One region of the Paenibacillus germinis genome, then DNA from elsewhere that is predicted to be linked to it. Evidence: predicted binding sites of a transcription regulator. Region 1 holds the regulator's gene; the other holds the start of a gene.
The links. The regulator Rex, encoded in region 1, represses fermentation and respiration genes when NADH is low (regulators of the CRP and FNR family bind a similar motif). The targets are predictions, from matches to a motif close to TTGTGAAATATTTCACAA.
Positions count from the first base shown of each region.

Region 1 (5,779 bases):
AATCATAGAAATAGCGAATACCGCTATTTTCATTCTTTTTATAGAAAACTTCCCAGACATAGTCATTACCAAGCTTACCTGGCAGCACACGTTCTATTTCAATCTCTGGAGCTTTTTTAAGCACGGTTTCCCGGACTTGCGCTTCGGAGAACGATTCTGCAGTCATCTCAGCGTGTATCCCTTTGTCTGAAACCCAAACGATAACGCCTTGCCCCAGCTTGTCTTCACCATAAACGATTTGAAGCGGTTCATCTCCATAGAAGAAATCCACCTTGGTTGCTTTCGTCATAATACTTTTCTCATAAGCTGTTTCTACCGCTTTGCGCTTATCATCCCAGTGCTCATTCTGAACATTTAAATAAAAGCGACTAAGCACTACACCAAGAGTCAAAATAATAAATACACCGAATGCTATGATCCTTGTTCGCTTCGCATTCATGAACGCCGCTCACCTCCCCAGACGAACTTACAAGGAATCACTTAGCCAATGAGCTTATCAAAGCATTGTTCAAACTCACGCTTAATTTTTTCTTCATCCAGTGTTAAACATTCACCCTTGCGGACAATCCAATTTCCGTCTACACACACATCAACTACATCTTTTGCACAGGCAGAGTAAACAATATGGGAAACGAAGTCCGTCTTCGGAAGGAAATGAGGTTGGTCGATATCCAGTGCGATAAAGTCTGCCTTCATGCCAGCCTGCAGTAGGCCTACATTGTCTAACCATATTGATTCTGCACCCATTTTTGTTCCCATTAGAAGCGCTTCTGCAGCCGGCACAGCTAGAGGATCGCCAGAAACACCTTTGTGAATCAACGCGGCGAGTCTCATTTCTTCGAACATATCCAAGTTATTATTGGAGGCCGCTCCATCCGTTCCAAGCGAAACCTTCACGCCTGCACGAAGTAGTTCAGGAACTCGTGCAACACCGCTAGCAAGCTTCAGATTGCTTCCTGGGTTGTGGGAAATACGAACATCATATTGCTTAAGGATACTGATTTCTTCATCTGTGAGATGAACACCATGCGCGATGAGCGTCGGTCTGCTGAACACGCCATGCTTTTTTAGGTGTGCAACGGGTCTCAAACCGTATTGATCAACATTTCCTTGAACTTCACGACTTGTCTCCGACATGTGGGTATGAATGGGCAGGTTTAAATCATGAGCTACTTGAACAATCCGCTCTATATAGTCTGGTGGACATGTATAGGGAGCATGTGGGGACATCATGGTCGTGATTCTTCCATTCGCACCGCCATGCCAGTTTTTTGCGAACTCGGTGGCTTCCTTCAATTTAGCAGCTTGTACGTCCGGTGGACAAAGACCAATAATTCCTCGGGTCAGCACACCGCGCATACCTGACTCTTCAACGGCCTTAGCAACTTCGTTCATATGGTCATACATATCTACAAAAGTCGTCGTACCGCCTTTAATCATTTCTAGAATAGATAACTGCGTCCCCCACTTCACATCTTGGGCGCTGAATTTAGCTTCCATTGGCCACATTTTCTCTTCTAACCAAATTTGGAGAGCAAGATCGTCACCGTATCCGCGTAAAAGTGACATCGCTGCGTGACCATGGGTATTCACAAGACCAGGCATATAAAGCTTGTTCGTACCGTCAATGACTTCGTCATAATTTTCTCGAGGTTCAGGTATTTCCTCACCGATGTATGTAATCTGGCTGCCCTCTATAACCATACAGCCTTTTATAGACGATTTCGCTTCATTATTTGAAATAAAAAGACCGTTCATAATTAATGTTTTTTTCATACTAAAAATCCCTCTCTATGCTCATTCTATTAAAGACATTGCTTTATAAACTTTACATCTTCGGGCTTGTAAAATCAAGGAAGCCAAATGATGTTAAGAAATTGTTAAATGTCACGGAATTTTCGTTGCTTTCAATGCAATTGTTATGATACTTTTAACTTTGTGAGTTTTTTCTACCATTTGGTCTGTTTATCATAAATATTCGATCAAAAACTAGTACATATAGTAAAATATAGGAGGATTATATGACAACGTTATTCACGAAAAAGAACGAAGTCGATTTCTTGCAGCTTCTCATCCGTGCTGCAGAAAACGCATTGCAAACTGCTCAACTATTTCGCACAGCCATGATGGGTGATAAACCGCCAATTGAGTATGTAAAAGCGATTAACGATTTAGAGCATGCAGGCGATTCCATTACTCACGAAATTTTTAAAGGTTTAAACAAAGTATTTATTACACCGATTGATCGTGAAGATATTATGGTTCTAGCCTCCAAAGTGGATGATGTAACAGACGGTATTGAAGCTACAATTGCTCGTTTCGACTATCTTTCTGTGTCCCATACAGATTCTTATATGAAAGAGTTTTCTGCTGTCATTGTAGATTCTTGCCAGCATATGCTGGATGCGTTCAAGCTTCTAGCGAAGAAAAAATACATGCAAATTCCTGAGCATACGGTTGCTATTAATTCCCTCGAGAATGACGGAGACCGTTTGATGCGCGAAGGGATTCGCCAAATTTTCATCACACGTAAAGACCTGTACGAAGATTTTAAATTAAAAGAAATTTATGAGCGTTTGGAAGAAACAACAGATGCTTGTGAAGATGTAGCCAATATCCTTGATAGCGTTGTACTTCGTTATTCATAAGGCACTTTCGTGTCCATGTTTACGAAGAAAGTTTTCCAAATGGAAAACTCTTAGGAGGAAATCATGTTAACTTATTTAATCGTTATCGTTGTGCTTGCCTTACTTTTTGATTTCATTAATGGATTTCACGATACGGCTAATGCGATTGCAACTTCCATTTCCACACGTGCATTAAGCCCGCGTGTAGCCATCGCAATGGCCGCCACACTCAACTTTGTCGGAGCCATGGTTTCCTCTAAGGTGGCCAAAACCGTTGGAGGAAGTATAGCGAACCCAGCCAAAATTGAAAACGGTGTTGAAATCGTCATTGCTACCTTACTTGCGGCTATCATTTGGAACTTGTTGACCTGGTATCTGGCGATTCCCTCATCTTCTTCGCATACACTCCTTGGTTCGCTAGCTGGAGCTGTTATCGCTGGCGCTGGGGTCCATTCGGTGAATTGGAATGGTTTTACTCAAATTATTATCATTTTGGTACTATCGCCCATTATTGCTTTCGCCCTAGGTTACCTAATTATGATTTTGATCAAATACATCGTATTATGGTCAGGCAACACATCTAGATCGAAGCTAAATCGCATATTCCGTACCTTGCAAATTTTATCCGCGGGATTACTTTCATACTCCCATGGTGGAAACGATGCACAAAAAGCAATGGGGATTATCGTTTTCGGATTAGTAGCGGCCGGTGTTCAAACGGATCTGGAAGTACCGCTTTGGGTGAAAATCTCCGCAGCTTTGGCTATGGGACTGGGAACGTCCATCGGTGGATGGCGAATTATTAAAACCGTTTCAGGAAAGATTGTTAAAATCGAACCGATTAACGGCTTTGCATCGGACTTAACGTCAGCACTTGTTATTCAATTCTCAACTCATATTGGTAAACCATTGTCAACAACACATGTTATTTCCTCCGCGATTATCGGAACAGGCAGTGTCATGCGTTTCCATGAAGTTCAATGGGGCACGGTTGGACGCATGTTGATCACTTGGGTTATTACGATTCCAATCAGCATCGCTCTCGCATTCTCGATCTACTTCGTTTTGTTCAGACTCATTTTCTAAAAATAAAGGCACGACCCAAGCAAATCGGGTCATGCCTTTTTCTATTCCAAATAATAAGCTAAACTTTGCAATTCGGTTGTAAAATCCGCATGATGCACTCGAACTTCGGGAGGAACCTTAATAATGACCGGAGCAAAATTCAATATCGCTTCAATCCCGCAGTCTACGAATTGATTGGCTACATTTTGAGCTTCGTTCGCTGGAACCGTAATGATGCCGATGCGAACGCCTAATTCAGATAAAACACTCTTCATCTCATGCATCGGTTGAACAATGAGATTGTTGATCGATTCCCCTGCTTTGCTTGGCATTGCATCAAAAACAGCGACAATTTTCATATCATTCCGTAAGTAAGTATTATAATTGCATAAAGCACGGCCTAGGTTACCCGCTCCAACAAGAGCAACTTGAATATGGCGATCCAACTTCAGGATCTGTCTAATCTTCTCAATTAGATAAGCAATATCGTAACCGATTCCCTTTTTGCCGAATTCCCCGAAATAAGCCAAATCCTTGCGAATCTGTGCCGGATTCAGATCGAGTTTTTGACCCAAATCCTGCGAAGATACCGTCGAAACATTTTTCATTGCAAGTTCATTCAGAAAGCGTAAATAAATGGGCAGCCTCCGAACGACGGCTTCCGATATTTTTTGTGTTTTCAACTTTACGCCTCCCCCATCCACTCTTCAATCCTAGGTAACATTTGCTCGGTCGTCATATGTTCTATCTTCGGACCAGGCAATGAATAAAGGAAGTGCTTGCCATAATACGTATCAATGACACGAGTATCATAGATGATAACGATGCCTTTATCGGATGCACGTCTGACAAGTCGCCCAAAGCCCTGCTTAAATCGAATGACAGCCTGTGGCACAGAAAATTTCATAAATGGATTCTCATTGCGTTTTTTTATATTTTCACATTTCGCCTCGACAAGAGGATGATTTGGCGGTTGAAACGGCAGTCGTATAATCGCAAGACAGCTTAGCGCATCTCCTGGAATATCGACACCCTCCCAGAACGAGCTGGTGCCCAGTAGAACGCACATTTTGTTATCTTGGAACATCCGGGTCAGTTTACTCCGATTGCCGCTATCAACCCCCTGCCCGAGCACGGTAATTCCATGTGGCTTCAAGAGATCCTTCATACCAGCATAAATTTGCTTAAGCATACGATTCGAAGTGCACAAAATCAACATACGTCCTTTGGTAATTCGCGCAACATCACTAAGCGACTCAATAAGTGCGTTGATAAAAACAGGATCACCGGCACCTTTGATTGTTGGGAAGTTCCGAGGAATGACGACGAGAGCTTGTTCTCTATAATTAAATGGAGACGGCAATTGAACGGTTTTCAGCTTGCCCGATTCTTCATCCTCAGGGATAACTAACCCTAATTGATCCGCTGAATATTGAAAAGATTTATTAACAGACAACGTCGCGGAGGTCAGGATAATACTGTCTTTAGTCTCAAAGAAATGCTGCTGCAGCAGACCACTTACATCCGTTGGCACCGAAACAAGCTGCAGCGACTTTGATTTGGCATAGGTGCCCGCTTCCATCCAATACACATAACCCTCATCGGCCATTTTCATAAAAAAGTGCAGGGCATCTCGATGGTTGTACAATTCCTTTACCGTGCCATTCAAATCGGTGACTAAACCTTGGACCCCGAAAACTTCCTGCATGTCCTTCACTTCATTTAACAATTTATCCAGCGTGCGGAGTAAATCATTCGCATTCAAATAAATATTGTCTTCCATGATCAGAAGCTCTCGCCACTCGGGTGGAAGCGTTTCGGGCTTCATCCGCAGTACGTACTGTGAGTTTTCAGACTGCGAAGGATCGCTCCTAGAAGATAACAGTTCATAGAGCGCTTCGCTGAGCCGATCCCAATCCTCTTTGATTTGCACAATTTTGGGAAAGAGCCCGTCAATGGTTTGACTCCAAGCAGCCGCGCGTTCCGGCTGCTCATCCGATTTCTGCAATCGAAACCGCAGCATCGGTAATTGGCCGCTTCGATTATCTTTATAAAGCCATAGCAACGAATGATAAAATGCGGAAGAA
Region 1 covers NZ_WHOC01000149.1:7,913-13,691, forward strand. Annotated here, with positions in the region: gene GC102_RS27310 (cell wall elongation regulator TseB-like domain-containing protein) at 1-439, opposite strand, end outside; gene GC102_RS27315 (amidohydrolase) at 481-1,776, opposite strand; gene GC102_RS27320 (DUF47 domain-containing protein) at 2,022-2,648, shown strand; gene GC102_RS27325 (inorganic phosphate transporter) at 2,712-3,713, shown strand; gene GC102_RS27330 (redox-sensing transcriptional repressor Rex) at 3,755-4,375, opposite strand; gene GC102_RS27335 (ATP-dependent DNA helicase DinG, 3'-5' exoribonuclease type) at 4,378-5,779, opposite strand, start outside.

Region 2 (5,779 bases), on a different contig from region 1:
AAACACACCGACAGCCATGAAGGGTGCTTCCGTAAAGCGCAGCAGCTTCTCTGCTGTGTTGAACACGGTCCGCAGACCGAGTTCCTTGCGCAGTTCGCGCAGCTCGCCGAGCGGTGCACACCAGCTCTCCGTTGGTGCGAACAGGAAGCCTGTTCGCGCTGCAGCTGATATGAGCGCTTCGCGTGACGCGTCAAGCGCGGGTACATTAAGTGCCGCTAGCACATCGGACAACGTGATGCCCCATTTGGGCGGCATACTCGGACTGCCGTGCAGCGTAGTGGGAAGTCCGCAGGCCGCGAGAACGAACGCGGTCGGTAAAGTCGCGATGAACGTACGTGAGCGTCCATCATAAGGTCCGGCGCAATCCATGCTGCCGGGTATTGGATAGGTCTGGATACGCTGGCGCAAGGCATCGATGAAGGCCTTTAACTCATCAGGAGATTCCATTTTGATACGTTCTGCAACGAGAAAAGCGCCCATTTGAGCCTGTGTAGCGGCTCCGGTTAGAATGAGCTCCGCTGCTTGTGAAGCTTCTTCATAGGAAAGGTCTCTGGCTCCGCGCTTTCCGCGGCCTACTTCTTTTAATAAAGATATCATCGTTTGCGACCTCCTTGTTTCTGATCCTTTAGTATTTGATACACCTTGACAATGGAGGTAGCGACGTCCACCATACGTTTTCGTTCATTCATGGCTTGTTTGCGCAAAAAATCATAAGCCTCTGCTTCGGAGATACCTTTGATTTCACATAAGATTCGCTTCGCCTGATCGACCCATTTGCGCTCCTCCAGTTTGGAGAGAAGCTGTTCGCGCTCTTGCTGCCATTCGGTTCGCCTAAAGTAATGATTCACACCAAGGAGCAGCGCACAGTGAATTTCAAGAGGACTCATCGCAGAACCGATTAAACCATCAATACCGGCGTCCATTCTACATTCATTAGAAGGAAAAGTTTGAGCATCACACCACCAGAAGAGAGGAAGGCTGCGATGAGCAAGTACACTCGAGCGCCATGGTTCCACTTGATCAGGACCTACCGATAATAAAACAGCATCGACCTTGGGGATCATAAATGAAATTTCTTTTACATTAGATGCTACATATATGCGAAATCCCAAATCCTTCAGCGTCGCTTCAGGCAAGGATTCCTTTTCATTATTCGTAACATTCAGCTCGGTAATTGACGACGAGGAGGAGGTAGCTGAGCGAGTTTGTTTAAACTCGTCGATCAGTATAAATGATTGTAACATTTGAATACCTCCTATCGTGGGTAGCTTCTTTCCAATGGCAACTTCATGTAAGGTTTTCGCGATATCGTGATTTATTATACGGCATTACTATAGCATATGACTATAAAATTTGTCGATATGATAGAAGGAATCTCACATATAAAATTTTGTGTTATGTTTATTGACACGACGGCTATGTCATACTATAATCAAATTAGAAATCGGCACAATGATGTGCCACTAACGAAGGCAATGGCGCCTATCCCCTTACAAATACGTAACCGGATAGGCTATTTATGTTCTATTTACTGAAAATCAACTAAAATGCTGTTCACGATGATGTGGGCAGCAGTGGCAAAGAGGCCGATAAGCATCCCACACAAGTTGGGGTATGTTTGTCGGCCTTTTCTGTCAAAGAACAGTCAAACACGTCTGGGTAGGAAAAAAAGAAGGCGAAAAGCCTCACAAAAGGAGAGGGAATGCATGGTTGATCGGAAAAGTTTTATGCAAGTGGGGCACAAAGGGTCATTGTTCAGTTCATTTTTATATTTTGACATGAGCTTCATGGTTTGGGTTCTTCTTGGGCCGATAGCGGTTATTCTAGCTAATGATTTTCATCTGGATGCTGCTGAAAAGGCGAATCTCGTTGCATTGCCTACCTTAGGAGGAGCCGTACTTCGATTGGTACTGGGCGTTCTGACAGATAAGATAGGCCCTAAGCTTACAGGACAAATCGGACTAACGTTAACCTTAGTACCATTATTCTGGGGTTGGCAGTTTGCAAACACAATGGGTGATATGTACTTCGTTGCACTGATGCTGGGTATTGCAGGCGCAAGTTTTGCGGCAGCATTACCACTTGCCAGCAGCTGGTACCCACCGCAGTATCAAGGATTAGCGATGGGGATTGCAGGGGCAGGTAACAGTGGAACGATCTTCGCTACCTTATTTGCAAACCGAATAGCACAGCATTATGGAGATTGGCATGTTGTTTTCGGCATTGCGATGATTCCGATTGCGTTAACCTTAATCATCTTTAGTGTATTGGCAAAGGATAGCCCGAATAAACCGGCACCGAAAACGGTTAAGGAATACGGCAAAGTATTGAAACAGAAAGATTCCTGGTTGTTCTGTATTTTGTACAGTGTAACATTCGGCGGTTTCGTTGGAATGGCATCTTATTTAACCATCTTCTTCAATACGCAATATGGTCTTGCTCCAGTTAAAGCAGCTGATTTTACTACGATATGCGTAATCGGCGGCAGCTTCTTCCGACCAGTAGGCGGCTGGCTGGCAGACAAAATTGGCGGCATTCGGATGTTAATGGTCTTGTACGGCGTTGTCGCTTTGATGATGGCTGGCATCTCTACACTGCCATCACTTTCCTTAACAACGATTATGCTCTTCATTGCCATGATGGCTTTCGGTATGGGGAATGGATCCGTTTTCCAACTTGTTCCGCAGCGCTTCAAGACGGAAATCGGTGTTATAACTGGAATCGTTGGAGCAGCAGGTGGTTTGGGCGGATACTTCTTACCCAAGATTCTCGGTAACTTGAAACTAACGACAGGTTCTTTTACACCAGGGTTCCTAATCTTAAGTGCGATTGCGATTACATGTCTCTTGTTGATCGCCATTGTGCAAGGGCAATGGAAACGTACTTGGATCGGTGAAGGCGGCAAAGTGAAGGTGGCTCCAGCTTCTATGGATAGTGTGCATGCTTAAATAACAGGTTCAAGCCGCTGGTCGTATGGCCAGCGGCATATAAGTAAAGCCTTTGCTCATGCAGCTTGAGTGTCCAGGCTGCATGCGCAAAGACGTTTACTTGCTTACCGTCTTTGGAAGTTCAAATCGAACTTCTCAAGCTCCATATCCCAATTTGTCATTTGGGGGCGTGAGCTCCTGAATGGCCCTTTTTCAAAAAAAACGAACTTTTTAATAGTAAATGGATGGAAGGATGATCACAATGACAGTCAAAAAAGAGAAGTTGGTCCTAGTCGGAAACGGAATGGCGGGCGTTAACGCTGTTGAACATTTACTTAAACTTACACCTGATAAATATGAGGTTACGATTTTTGGCAGTGAACCGCATCCGAATTATAATCGAATCTTGTTGTCCTACGTACTTGCGGGAGATTCCAAGGTAGAGGATATCGTCATTCATCCCTATGAATGGTATGCGAATAACCACATCACCTTGCATACCAACCAAACCATTACAGACATCGATACAGCAGCACAAACCGTAACGAGTGATAAGGGACTGACAGTTTCTTATGATAAATTGATTTTGGCTACAGGATCTAATCCCTTTATGATTCCAATGCCTGGCGCTGATAAAGAAGGGGTTATGGCGTACAGAACCATTCGTGATTGTGAAATTATGATCGAGTCCGCTAAAAAGTATAAAAAAGCGATCGTTATCGGTGGCGGTTTATTAGGATTAGAAGCGGCGAGAGGCTTCCTTAACTTAGGTATGAAGGTTGATGTTGTTCATATTGTAGATACAATTATGGAGCGTCAGCTTGATCGAACGGCGTCCAAAATGCTGCAAGCGGCGCTTGAAGAGCAGGGTATCAACTTCTTGCTTGAGAAGCAATCCGCGGAAATCGTTGGCGACAAGCGGGTAACAGGCTTGAAATTCAAAGATGGTACTGTTGCTGAGGCCAATCTTATCGTTATGGCAGTAGGGATTCGTCCCAATGTTGAACTTGCGAAAAAGGCTGGAGTTGAGTGCAATCCTGGCATCATTGTGAATGACTATTTGCAAACAAGTGCTCCCAATGTTTATGCGGTTGGGGAATGCGCGATGCATCGTGGGATTGCTTATGGATTGGTGGCACCGCTCTACGAGCAAGGTGCTGTGCTTGCTAAACATTTGGCAGGCGTGGAAACGGGTCCTTATGAAGGGTCTATCCTTTATACGAAGCTTAAAGTATCTGGTGTTGACGTTTTCTCAGGCGGACAGTTCGGCGATGCGGAAGGCACGAAAGCCATTCGCATTCATGATGAGTTCACTGGTGTTTATAAGAAAGTTGTGATTAAAGACAATAAAATCATCGGTGCGGTTCTCTTCGGAGATACGGCGGATGGTACGCGACTTATGCAAATGATTCGGGAAGAAACAGATGTTAGCGGCTTGGAAAAAACGGCTATTTTGACGGATTCATCCGGAGGCGGAGCGGCATCGGGTGTTGCTGACATGAAAGACGATGCCATCATATGTGGTTGTAACGGCGTTACCAAAGGAACGATTTGTTCAGTGATCAAGGATCAAGGATTAACGACAGTGGATGAAGTGAAAAATTGTACGACAGCTTCTCGTTCTTGCGGCGGTTGTAAACCACTCGTTAGTGATTTGTTGGCATTTACACTAGGAGCTTCCTATGATAAGAACGCTGCGAAAGAGACGATTTGCGCTTGTACAGACCATACACGTGATGAAGTCGTTACAGCGATTCGTGAAAAAGGGTTATCCCATGTACGTGAAGTGATGAACGTCCTTGGCTGGAAAAATGATGAAGGCTGCTCGAAATGCCGTCCTGCGCTCAACTACTATCTAGGTATGGTAAGTCCAGATACGTATAAAGACGATAGTACTTCACGTTTTGTAAATGAGCGTATGCACGCTAACATTCAGAAAGATGGAACGTACTCCGTAGTTCCACGGATCTATGGCGGTGTAACCAATCCGACGGAATTGAAGCGTATTGCAGAAGTAGCCGAGCAGTTCAATGTCCCAACTGTGAAGTTTACAGGTGGACAGCGTCTTGATTTGCTTGGTGTGAAGAAAGAAGATCTTACCGCGATGTGGGAAGCCTTAGATATGCCTTCCGGTTATGCTTATGGTAAAGCCTTACGAACTGTAAAAACGTGTGTGGGAGAAACTTTCTGCCGATTCGGCACGGGTGACGCGATGGGTGTAGGTATCGAGCTGGAGAAACGTTTTGAACGCTTGAACACACCTGCCAAAGTAAAGCTAGCGGTATCCGGATGTCCTCGAAATTGTGCGGAATCAGGGATCAAAGATTTAGGCATCGTTTCGGTTGATGGCGGTTGGGAGCTTTATGCCGGAGGAAATGGCGGTGTGAAGGTACGCGTGGGTGATCTATTGACTACTGTCAAGACGGAGCAAGACATTATCGAATATACAGAAGCATATCTGCAGTACTATCGTGAAACAGGTAAATATGGTGAGCGCACAAGCGAGTGGGTGCACCGACTTGGTATCGAGCATATCCGTGATGTGGTTGAGAATGAGGAAGAGCGTAAACAATTGTGTGCTCGTATGGATCTAGCGCTTTCTGTGACGAAGGACCCTTGGAAACAAGCGATTGATAGCAAAAAAATTCAACGTGACCTTTATGAAGTTGTAGAGCTTAACTAGAAAAAGAGGAAAGTCGGGAGGAGCAGACTATGAAAACACAAGAAGAGCAAATGATTTGGGTGCAGGCCGTTTCTTATGACGATTTAGCTGTTAACACAGGAAAAACAATTCGGTATCAAGGAGAAGAGGTAGCACTCTTCAAGCTGAAAAGCGGCAAGCTTCAAGCCAT
Region 2 covers NZ_WHOC01000183.1:63,006-68,784, forward strand. Annotated here, with positions in the region: gene GC102_RS35550 (anthranilate phosphoribosyltransferase) at 1-597, opposite strand, end outside; gene GC102_RS35555 (ANTAR domain-containing response regulator) at 594-1,244, opposite strand; gene GC102_RS35560 (nitrate/nitrite transporter) at 1,707-2,948, shown strand; gene nirB (nitrite reductase large subunit NirB) at 3,190-5,610, shown strand; gene nirD (nitrite reductase small subunit NirD) at 5,640-5,779, shown strand, end outside.
Region 2: a site for Rex is predicted at 1,674-1,691, ahead of GC102_RS35560 (nitrate/nitrite transporter). Genes of this name have one in related genera too.